2 regions of the Faecalibacterium intestinale genome follow, and region 2 is predicted to be linked to the other one. Evidence: a T-box and tRNA genes for the amino acid it is inferred to sense, from the RefSeq annotation. Region 2 holds a T-box; the other holds one or more tRNA genes.
The links. A T-box is a leader RNA that pairs with one kind of tRNA and senses whether it is charged. The one in region 2 lies ahead of WMO20_RS12280 (valine--tRNA ligase), so its partner is inferred to be a tRNA-Val.
Positions count from the first base shown of each region.

Region 1: it encodes a tRNA-Val, which carries the amino acid that the T-box ahead of WMO20_RS12280 (valine--tRNA ligase) is inferred to sense. The anticodon was not compared.

Region 1 covers NZ_JBBMEN010000003.1:105,113-110,446, forward strand. Annotated here, with positions in the region: gene WMO20_RS03760 (Type 1 glutamine amidotransferase-like domain-containing protein) at 176-793, opposite strand; tRNA gene WMO20_RS03765 (tRNA-Val) at 1,236-1,312, opposite strand; gene WMO20_RS03770 (FeoB-associated Cys-rich membrane protein) at 1,584-1,754, shown strand; gene WMO20_RS03775 (hypothetical protein) at 1,885-2,178, opposite strand; gene WMO20_RS03780 (XRE family transcriptional regulator) at 2,175-2,438, opposite strand; gene WMO20_RS03785 (LexA family protein) at 2,631-3,251, shown strand; gene WMO20_RS03790 (hypothetical protein) at 3,276-3,494, shown strand; gene tsaA (tRNA (N6-threonylcarbamoyladenosine(37)-N6)-methyltransferase TrmO) at 3,509-4,207, shown strand; gene WMO20_RS03800 (LysR family transcriptional regulator) at 4,220-5,098, shown strand; gene WMO20_RS03805 (glycerophosphodiester phosphodiesterase) at 5,160-5,334, opposite strand, start outside.
Region 2 covers NZ_JBBMEN010000024.1:4,615-9,948, reverse strand. Annotated here, with positions in the region: gene WMO20_RS12295 (glycosyltransferase family 2 protein) at 1-715, shown strand, start outside; gene WMO20_RS12290 (oligosaccharide flippase family protein) at 735-2,264, shown strand; gene WMO20_RS12285 (glycosyltransferase family 2 protein) at 2,261-3,247, shown strand; T-box leader at 3,283-3,512, shown strand; gene WMO20_RS12280 (valine--tRNA ligase) at 3,571-5,334, shown strand, end outside.

The DNA.
Region 1 (5,334 bases), on a different contig from region 2:
TGAAAATTGCGAAACGCAGCGAAAAAGGGGAGAGCAAGAATCGTCCCGTGGCCACAAATTTTCAATTCTTGAAAATTCTTGCCACTTTGGGACAGCTTCTTGTTGGGGCGTGCCTGCCCCAAACCCTGCTGGAACGAGTACGGCAAACTGGAATTTGACTAATCCTACATGTGCATCATATTACACTCATGTAATTATCCTCTACATAAACAGCTTTTCCATCAGCAAGCTTAATCTCATCTTTGCCGTTCGGTAATACTGTTGTTTCAGAACCATTCCAATGGGGGATAATAGGATTGTCAATAATATGTAATCCATCTGTTAAATTTCCCGCCGCATACATACTTCCTGCACTGATTCCGACATATATAAGTCCGTTTTTAATTGCATTATTAAGTATTCTATCAAAACCAGTTCTAGACATTTCACGACAAAGCACAGATACATCACCACCACTGACAAAAACAGCATCAAATTGGTTTAATTCTTCAAAAGTTAATAGCCTTGTAAGCATAAACGGGGTTGTAACATACGAAGAATAGGTTCTTTGATAGTCTTTTGAAAGAATTAATTCCAGATTGTACACTAATATATTTTCGTACTGAATTCCCATTAGAAAGAGTTCATGAAAACATATTGCAAGCGACTCTCTTGCACCATCTGTTTCAATGCCAGCTGTTGGAATATAAAGCACTTTCACATCCTTCGGACACTTTCCAATAATATCAAAGAATTTCTCTTTCATCTTATCGGTCAACCCTGCAGATGTAAGAAATAGATGTTTTCCATTCATATTCTTTTACCTCGTCAAACTCCGATTTACTGGGCTAAGCCGAGTATACCACACTCCACCATGAAAGAACACCCCGATATAGTGAAATTTTGCCATTTTTCTGCGTACGTGCGTACACGCTCCGCAGGGATTCTAAGGGGCTTGACCCCTTGGCACACAGACTTTGGCACAAAGTCTAGTGTGTTACACCTTGTCAGAGGTGTACAGGCTCCCGGTACGCACGTACGCAGCGACTACTCCCAAACGCGCCATATAGGGGGACGACCAAGTTCGCACAAAGCGAACTTGATTCCGCAAAGCAAAAGGCAGGATACCACTATCATAGTGATACCCTGCCTTTGCTCGTTTACCGTTCCGAGTAGTCCTTCCGCAGAACTTCCGATAAACAAAAAACGTACCCAAACCCTTTTTCATAAAGAATCGGGTTCGAGTACGAACTGTATGGTGGAGAATTAGGGACTCGAACCCCAGACCCCCTGCGTGTGATGCAGGTGCTCTAACCAGCTGAGCTAATCCTCCATATTCGCTTGTGTTGTGCGCTCCGAACTGGAACGTGATTATTATAGCACGGCCTTTGCCGAAATGCAAGCCCTAATTTGAAAAACTTTTACTTTTTTCGAAACCTTTTTTCTGGCTGCAAAAATGTTGCGCCGAACACCGGTCGTGCAGCATTGCCGCCGGGCAGCCGCACCGGCTGCGCCCTGCACAAAAAATGTGCGGCAGGCTGTTGCTCTTTGCCTGCAAATCGTGTATACTTGGGGGCAGAAAGCTGCATAAGAGAAATCGAGGGATGAATATGCTGACACTTCGCGGGATCATCACGCTGGTAATATTGGCTGTGCTGTTTGCGCTGGCTGTGGTCTGGATCTCCAGACAGGGCGGCTGGAAGGGCGAGGGCTGCAGCGGCAACTGCGCCTCCTGCCACAGCCATTGCGAGGATCCGGACGCTAAAAAGAAATAACCAAAACAGGGCTGCTGCACGAAACACGGTGCAGCAGCCCTGTTTTATGGGAAGGTTTCCTTTTATTATACGTTTGTGCCCCAGAAACGCCCGTGAGCGTTTCCGGGGCACTTTTCACTGTTATTTCCGTTCAGAACGCGCCGCGCTGGGCGGCGTAGACGGCGATAGTGCTCAAAAGATCCTGCAGCGCCTTCTGGTAGGTGGTGCGGCCGATGTGCAGCTGCTCTAAGATCTCGTCCTCCGGGCGCTGTTCAAAAAAGCGCATCCGCAGCAGATCTGCCCGCATGGGGTCGTGCGCTTGATAGTAGTCGATGCCCTCATCAATGGCACTTTGCCAGCGGCGGTTTTCCGGCGTGCGCGCCCAGTGACGCTCGCCGTACCTGCGCAGAGCGTTCCGGGTCAGATTTCGTTGTTCCTGCGTCACTGGCGCTTCCCCCTTTTGGGCAGTTCCAGCGCTGCACTGCGCGAGAACCGGTTCTCGGCATCGAAAAAACAGGCGTCCCGCTCGGCCATCGTCAGCCCCAGCATGGTGGAAAGCCGCTCGGCTTCGTCCAGCTTGAACTGGGTCTCGCCCAGCAACTTGTGCCGCAGGGTGTTGCTGCTGATGTGCAGCACACTGGCCACATACTGCAGCTTGTAGCCGCTGTCTTGGATGTAGGTGTAGATCAGGTTTGTGTTTGCCATGGCTTCGCTCCTTTTTTGTAGTTCACCGCATTTGCAACAATCATTGGTTGTATTATACTCCGTTGTTGATTTGTTGTCAACCTAAAATTCCCAAAACGCGCGGGAATTGTTGATTTTCAGGAAATTTTCTGCTATACTCAACCCAGAACATTCTATCGCACATTACAACGCATTGTTTTTAGGAGAACTGCCATGTCCGATCTATCTACCCGTGTCCGTCTGCGCCGGGAGCAGCTGGGTCTTTCGCAGGAGGAGCTTGCCCGGCGCATGGGCTACCGCTCCCGTTCCTCTATCACCAAGCTGGAAAAAGGCATCAACGACCTGCCCCAGTCCAAGGTAGAGGAACTGGCGCAGGCGCTGGAGACCACCCCCGCCGCCCTGCTGGGGCTGGGCGCACCCTGCGCCTGTCCCCCGGGATTTGAGCCGCTGCCTGCCATGGTGCAGGTGCCGCTGATCGGCTCCATCGCCTGCGGCACGCCCATCACCGCCGAGCAGAATATTGAGTGCTATATCGGGGTGCCTGCCGCATGGCACGCGGATTTTGCTCTGACCTGCCACGGAGACAGCATGGCACCCACAATATGCAACGGGGACATCGTCTGCATCCGCTGCCAGCCCGAGGTGGAGCAGGGCGAGATCGCCGCCGTGCGGGTGGGCGAGGAAGCCACTCTCAAGCACTTCCACCGGCAGGGCGATGCCGTGATGCTGCTGGCGGACAACGCCGCCGTATGCCCGCCCATGTTCTACGCCGGAGAGCAGCTTTCGGAGCTGCACATCGAGGGCAAGGCCGTGGGGCTTTGCCGCGGCCTATAAGATAAGGAGAGAAAGGAGCAGCCTGTGTTCGGCAAAAAGAAAATGTCCCCCTCCTACGACCCCACCGCCCAGAAACCGGTGCTGCGGTGCAGCATCTGCACCGGGGAGCAGGTGGCCGGGTTTCAGGATCTGCACACCGGCCATTTTACTGAGGTGCAGCTGATCCGCAGCCCGCAGGAATTGCAGGCCTTCCGCAGCCGGTACGGCATCCCCGCCGACTGTCCCATTGAAAAGATCTATTGAGCAAGGAGTTCATCATGCAGCAGGCACCCGAAGCCATGACCCTGAAGGTCATTGCCCATATCCATACCGCCTTTCCCACCAAGTTCGGCATCCCGCGCCAGAGCGGGCTGGTAGAAGAGCTGCGGGGCGAGATCATCTTTACCCCGGAATACCGCAACCCCGATGCCCTGCGCGGGTTAGAGGATTTCAGCCACATCTGGCTGGTATGGCAGTTTTCCGGCGCAGTACGGGAAAGCTGGTCCCCTACCGTGCGCCCGCCGCGCCTTGGCGGCAACACCCGGGTGGGCGTGTTCGCCACCCGGTCACCCTTCCGGCCGAATCCGTTGGGACTTTCCAGCGTTAAGCTGGAGGCCATTGAGCAGCGCCCGGACGTGGGGCCGGTGCTCATCGTGCGCGGTGCCGACCTGATGGACGGCACCCCCATCTACGATATCAAGCCCTATATCCCCTACGCCGACTGCCACCCGGACGCCGCCGAGGGCTTTACCGGGCAGACCCGCGCCCACCATCTGGAAGTGTCCTGCCCTGAAGCGCTGTGGCAGACCGTACCGGAAGCCGACCGCGCCGCTTTGCAGGGCGTGCTTGCCAGTGACCCCCGCCCCTCCTACCAGCACGACCCGCAGCGGGTGTACGGCATGGAGTTTGCCGGGCTGGAGGTGCATTTTACCGTGGACGGTGATCAGCTCACCGTGCGGGACATCACCCTGTTATAAAAGGAGCTGTTCATGGAACTGCGGACTGTCAACACCTTTCTGCACATCGCCGAGCTGCACAGCTTTTCCCGCACTGCGCGGCAGCTGGGCTACTCGCAGTCGGCGGTGTCCTCCCAAATTGCACAGCTGGAAGCCGAACTGGGCACCCCGCTGTTTGACCGCGTGGGCAAAACGGTACGTCTGACCGATGCCGGGCAGACCTTTTTAGGCTACGCCCGCACCCTGCTGGAAACTGCCCAGCAGGCGCAGGCCGCCTTGCAGCCCGCCCAGCAGGTGCGGGGCAGCCTGCGCATTGCGCTGGCGGATTCCGTATGCAGCACCTTTTTGCCGGGACTATTGCAGCGCTACCACGCCCGCTGCCCGCAGGTGGAACTGGTGCTGCATACCGCTTCCACGGACGAGATGCTGCAATTGCTGAGCACCAATCAGGTAGACCTTGTCTACACGCTGGACCAGCCCCTTTTGCAGCCTGCGCTGGTGCTGGCGGCAGACGTACCGGAGCCGGTGTGCTTCATTGCGCCGCCGCAGCATCCGCTGGCGCAGGAAAACACCATCCCGCTGGACCTTCTGCCCCGGCAGGAATTCCTGCTTACCGAGCGGGGCATGAGCTACCGGGACGCGCTGGACCAGTGCATGGCGGCGCACGGTCTTGCCATCCACCCCTATCTGGAGCTGGGCAGCGCCGCGCTGCTGTGCCAGATGGTGGAGCAGGGCATGGGGCTTTCCTTTTTGCCTGAGTATATCGTGCGCAGCGCACTGGCCGAGGGGCGTCTGGCGCGGCTGAACGTGCCGGACTGCACCGTCATGATGCACCGGCAGCTGTTCTACCACCGGGATAAATGGGTGACCCCGCAGATGAACGTGTTCATCGAGCTGGTGCAGCAGCAATAACGGCGCATTACACAAAAAACACCGTCGTGCCCGCAGGCACGACGGTGTTTTTTGCTTGACATTATTTGCCGGCAGCCGTTGCTGCCTGCTCCTTTTCCATCCATTCCCGCACACGGTCGGGACGGTTGGTGATGTAGGCATCGGCGCTGGTACGCAGCAGACTGCGGACGGTATCTTCCATATCCACCGTCCACAGAGACACCTTGATACCCATCTCGTGCAGTTCGTCAATGAAA
Region 2 (5,334 bases):
AAGGGGCGCATGGATCGGCTTTGTGGACTCAGATGACTACATTGCGCCGGAAATGTATGAAGTGCTGTACCAAGCCGTGCAAAGCACCGGGGCAGACCTTGCCCTGTGTGATTACGCCGAGGTGGACGAGACGGGAGCGCCATGTCAGTCGATGCACGTCCGTCTTGAAAAAAAGGTCTTTGCCGGGCAGGATTTACTGAAAAATGCTACGGATTCGATGATCCAGCCTGCGTGGAACAAGCTGTACCGCCGTGCCATCTTTGCACAGCTGCGCTACCCGGAGGGCAAGCTGAACGAGGATCTGTTCCTGATTCCGGAGGTCTGTTTGCAGATCCAAAAGGCCGTGGTGGTGCCAAAAGCACTGTATTATTATGTGCAGCGCGGCGGCAGCATTATGAGCGGCAATAAAACGCTGCGCCATTTTGATGCTGCCGAGGCAGCACAGCGGTATTGGGAATGTCTTGTGGAAAACGCTGCATACGATGCGCTGGCAAATGCGGCAAAGTTTACGATGGGCAGCGTGAGCCGGGTGTACCGGCAGCTGCCACCGGCACTGCGCAAGGCATCCCGCAGCCGGGAAATGCTGCGGATGCAGTTTGAGGTGGTCAGCCGCACCCGGCAGTACTGCAACGTTCCGGGCGGGCTTTGGCTGCAAAGCTGGCTGCTGTGGCGCTTACCGCAGACATATAGCCGGCTGCGGGGGTTCAAGGGCTGAGGAGAAAGAGAAAAAACGCATGAGAACACGCTATTCTATCATCAATATGCTGGTCAACATCGGCGGGCAGTTTTTGACGATGCTACTGTCCTTTATCGGCCGGATGGTTTTTATCCGCTGCCTTTCGGCAGCCTATCTGGGCGTCAACGGTCTGTTTACCGATGTGCTCAGCATCCTTAACTTCGCGGAGCTGGGCATCGGCACGGCCATGGTGTTCAGTATGTACGAGCCGGCCGCCCGGGATGACGAGCAGAAACTGGCGCGGCTGATGAACCTTTATAAGTGGATGTACCGGGCGGTGGCAGCTTCGGTGCTGCTGTTCGGGCTGGTGCTGCTGCCGTTTTTGCCGTACCTCATCAAGGATGGGGAAGGCATCGAGCATATCACCCTGATCTACATGATGTATGTGCTTTCCTCTGCCTGCTCTTACCTGCTGAACTATAAAAGCTCTATTTATCAGGCCTACCAGAAAAGCTATATCTGCACCGGGTGGACACTGGTATGCGAGTGCATCCGCACCGTCGTGCAGATCGTGGCGTTGCTGCTGACGGGCAACTTTATCCTGTACCTTGCCATCCAGCTTGTGGTGCAGTTCATACCCAACATCATCATCTCCCACATGGCGGATAAGGAGTTCCCTTACCTGAAGGAATGCCGGGAGCTGCCGGAAAAGGAGGAACGGAACGGCATCCTGAAAAACATCGGCGCAATGAGTATGCACAAGCTGGCCACCGTCATCGTGCGCAACACGGACAGCCTGCTGATGTCCTCCTTCATCGGTCTGGCGACGGTGGGTCTTTACTCCAATTACCGGTTGGTACTCAACGCGCTGAACAACCTGCTGAACAAGTTTGCCACGGCTTTTTCCGGCAGCGTGGGTAATTTTGCGGCGCTGGAAAACTCTGACCGGCTGTATCGGGTATATAAGGAGATGGACTTTCTCTTTTTTGTGCAGTCTGCCTATCTGACTGGCGGGCTGATGATGCTGTTCAATCCCTTGATCGAGCTGCTGTTTGGCAGGGAATACTGTTTCCCGATGACGACCGTGGCGATCATTGTGACAGAATTCTATATCTCGCGGATGCGGCAGACGAACCTGTTGTTCCGGGAGGTCATGGGTCTGTTCTGGAACGACCGCTATAAGGCTGTGGCGGAGTCCATCATCAATCTGGTGGTCTCTCTGGCGCTGGTGCAGCGGTACGGCGTGGTCGGCATTATCGGGGGTACCATCATCAGCAGCCTGTGCACCTGTGTCTGGGTGGAGCCCTATATCTTTTTGAAGTATGGCGTTCAGGATGCATGGCAGAAGAAGCTCCGGGTTTATTTTGCGGAGTACCTGAAGCGTGCAATGATCGTGGCGGCGGTCTCGGCGGCAGCCATGCTCTGGGTAAAGCGCTTTCCGGTGGGCAATTTCAGCGTTTTTGTTTTGGACGGACTGCTTTATACGGCGGTGTTTGCAGGAGTGATCGTATTGCTCTACCGGCGCAGCGTGGAGTACGAAGCGCTGAAGCGGCGTGGGTTGGAAATTTTAAAAAGGAGAGCCGGATGAATACAGAAAAAAGCCCCCTGATCTCGGTGATCGTACCGGTCTATAAGGTGGAAAAGTATCTGCCCGCGTGTCTGGACAGCCTGCTGGCGCAGACCTACCGGAATTTTGAGCTGATCGTTGTGAATGATGGCTCGCCGGACGACTGCTGGCAGATCATGCAGCGCTATGCGGCGCAGGATGCCCGGGTGCGCATTTTCAACAAAGAAAACGGTGGAGTGTCCTCGGCGCGCAATTTTGGGCTGGATGTGGCAAGGGGCGAATACATCGGCTTTGTGGATTCCGACGACCTTGTGCTGCCGCAGTATCTGGAATGGCTGTACGATGCCCTGTGCAGCTGCGGTACCCGGATGTCCATGTGCCGCTACCGCGGTATACAGGAAAACCAGTCCCTGTGGACAGTGACAGAATGCCCGGCACCGCAGAGGATCACGGCGGAAAATTATTCGTGGATGCGGGAATGGAGCGGCGGGCACTGCTGGCGGATGCTGACCCACCGGGAGATATTACGGGATATCCGCTTTGATCCGGCATTGCTTTATGGGGAGGATACCCTGTTTTTTGTGATGGAATTTCTCAAGGCTGGCAGTCTGGCGTTTTTGAACTGCCCGCTCTATGCCTATCTTGAACGACCAGATTCTGCCGTGCGGCAGAAGCCGAGCCTGCGCTTTTATACGGCGGCACTGGCATGGGAACGGGTCTGGCAGCTGGCAAAGGAGCAGCCGGACCCCTTCCGCAGTACTACGGATCAGCGCTGCATCATGTCCTGCGCCGAGGTGTATTTCCGGCTGGTCAACCAGCCGGAGCGGGACCCGGAAAAGGAAAAAACACTGCTGGAGCTGGCTTCCACGCACCGCCACGCTGCGTGGAAGATCCCGTCGGAGCACAAAAGCCAGAAGCTGCAGGCGCTGATGATGGGTTACTGCCCACATCTGGGCGCAAAGGTATGGAAGCTGGTGCGTTGGGTGAAAGGTTTGAAAAACTGATTGACAAATCCCACAAAAAACGCTATATTCTTTTTATAAATGCGTTGAAAAAGAGTGTGCATCGTCTGGGACCGCACAGAGAGCCGGGGGCAGCTGAAAACCCGGCGGGATACCGGCGGGGCACTGTCACTTTGGAGCAGAAGCGGTGAGCTGAGCCGGTAAGCCGCTTTCGGGTCTGCCCTACGTTACAGGGGCATCAAGGGGCGCGGAGTTTTCCGCGCAATTTGGGTGGTACCGCGGTCATGTATTTACAGCCGTCCCATGGAACGCTCCGTGGGGCGGCTTTTTGCGTCCCACTTCATCAAATTTTTTGGGAGGACACTATGAAAGAACTTGCAAAGCAGTACGATCCCAGTCAGGTGGAAGATCGTATCTACCAGTTCTGGCTGGATGGCGGCTACTTCCACACGAAGGCCGATCCGGACAAGAAACCTTACACCATCGTGATGCCGCCGCCGAACGTTACCGGTCAGCTGCACATGGGTCATGCGGTGGATAACACCATGCAGGATATCCTCATCCGTACCAAGCGGATGCAGGGCTATGCCGCCCTGTGGGTGCCCGGCACCGACCACGCTTCCATTGCTACCGAAGCCAAGGTGGTGGAGGCCATGCGCGCCGAGGGTCTGACCAAGGAAATGGTCGGCCGCGACGGTTTTCTGGAGCGCGCCTGGGCATGGAAGACCAAGTACGGCAACCGCATCGTCAGCCAGCTGAAGAAGCTGGGCAGCAGCTGCGACTGGGAGCGCGAGCGCTTTACCATGGACGAGGGCTGCTCTGAGGCTGTCAAGGAAGTGTTCGTGCATTTGTACGACAAGGGGCTGATCTACCGCGGCAACCGCATGGTCAACTGGTGTCCCCACTGCAACACCTCCATCTCCGACGCCGAGGTGGAGTACGAGGAGAAGGACGGCAGCTTCTGGCATCTGCTGTACCCGGTCAAGGAGACCGGCGAAATGCTGGAGCTGGCTACCACCCGCCCCGAGACTATGCTGGGCGATACTGCTGTGGCTATCAACGGCGAGGATCCCCGCTACGCCCATCTGCACGGCTGCCATGTGGTGCTGCCCCTGCTGAACAAGGAGATCCCCATCGTCTGTGATGAGCACGCCGATATGACCAAGGGCACCGGTGTCGTGAAGATCACCCCTGCCCACGACCCCAACGACTTTGAAGTTGGTCTGCGTCACGACCTGCCCATTGTGCGCGTGTTCACCTACGACGGCCACATGACCGGCGCTGCCGACAAGGCTGCAGCCGATGCCCTGTTTGCTGTCGGCAAAAACACCGTCAACGAGCCCCATGTGCTGGACTGCGGCAAGTACGCAGGTATGACCACGCTGGAAGCCCGCAAGGCCATTCTGGCTGACCTGAAGGAGGGCGGCTTCCTGAAGGAGATCGAGCCGCTCAAGCACGAGGTGGGCACCTGCTACCGCTGCCACTCCACCATTGAGCCCATGGTCTCCAAGCAGTGGTTCGTCAAGATGGAGCCGCTGGCAAAGCCCGCCATCGAGAGCGTGGAGAAAGGCGAGATCAAGTTTGTGCCCGAGCGCTTTACTAAGAACTATATGAACTGGATGAAGAACACCCGTGACTGGTGCATCAGCCGCCAGCTGTGGTGGGGTCATCAGATCCCGGCTTGGTACTGCGACGACTGCGGTGAGACCGTGGTGGCAAAGTCTGCTCCCTGCAGCTGCCCCAAGTGCGGCGGCGCAAAGCTGACGCAGGACCCCGACACGCTGGATACCTGGTTCTCTTCTGCCCTGTGGCCCTTCAGCACGCTGGGCTGGCCCAACGAGGACAGCGCCGACCTCAAGTATTTCTACCCCACCAATACGCTGGTCACCGGCTACGACATCATCGGCTTCTGGGTCAGCCGCATGATCTTCTCCGGTCTGGCCTACACCGGCAAGGCACCCTTTGACACCGTCTGCATCCACGGCATCGTCCGCGACAGTCAGGGCCGCAAGATGTCCAAGAGCCTTGGCAACGGCATCGACCCGCTGGAAGTCATTGCCCAGTACGGCGCAGACGCCCTGCGCTTTATGCTGGTGGATGGCTCTACCCCGGGCAACGATATGCGCTAT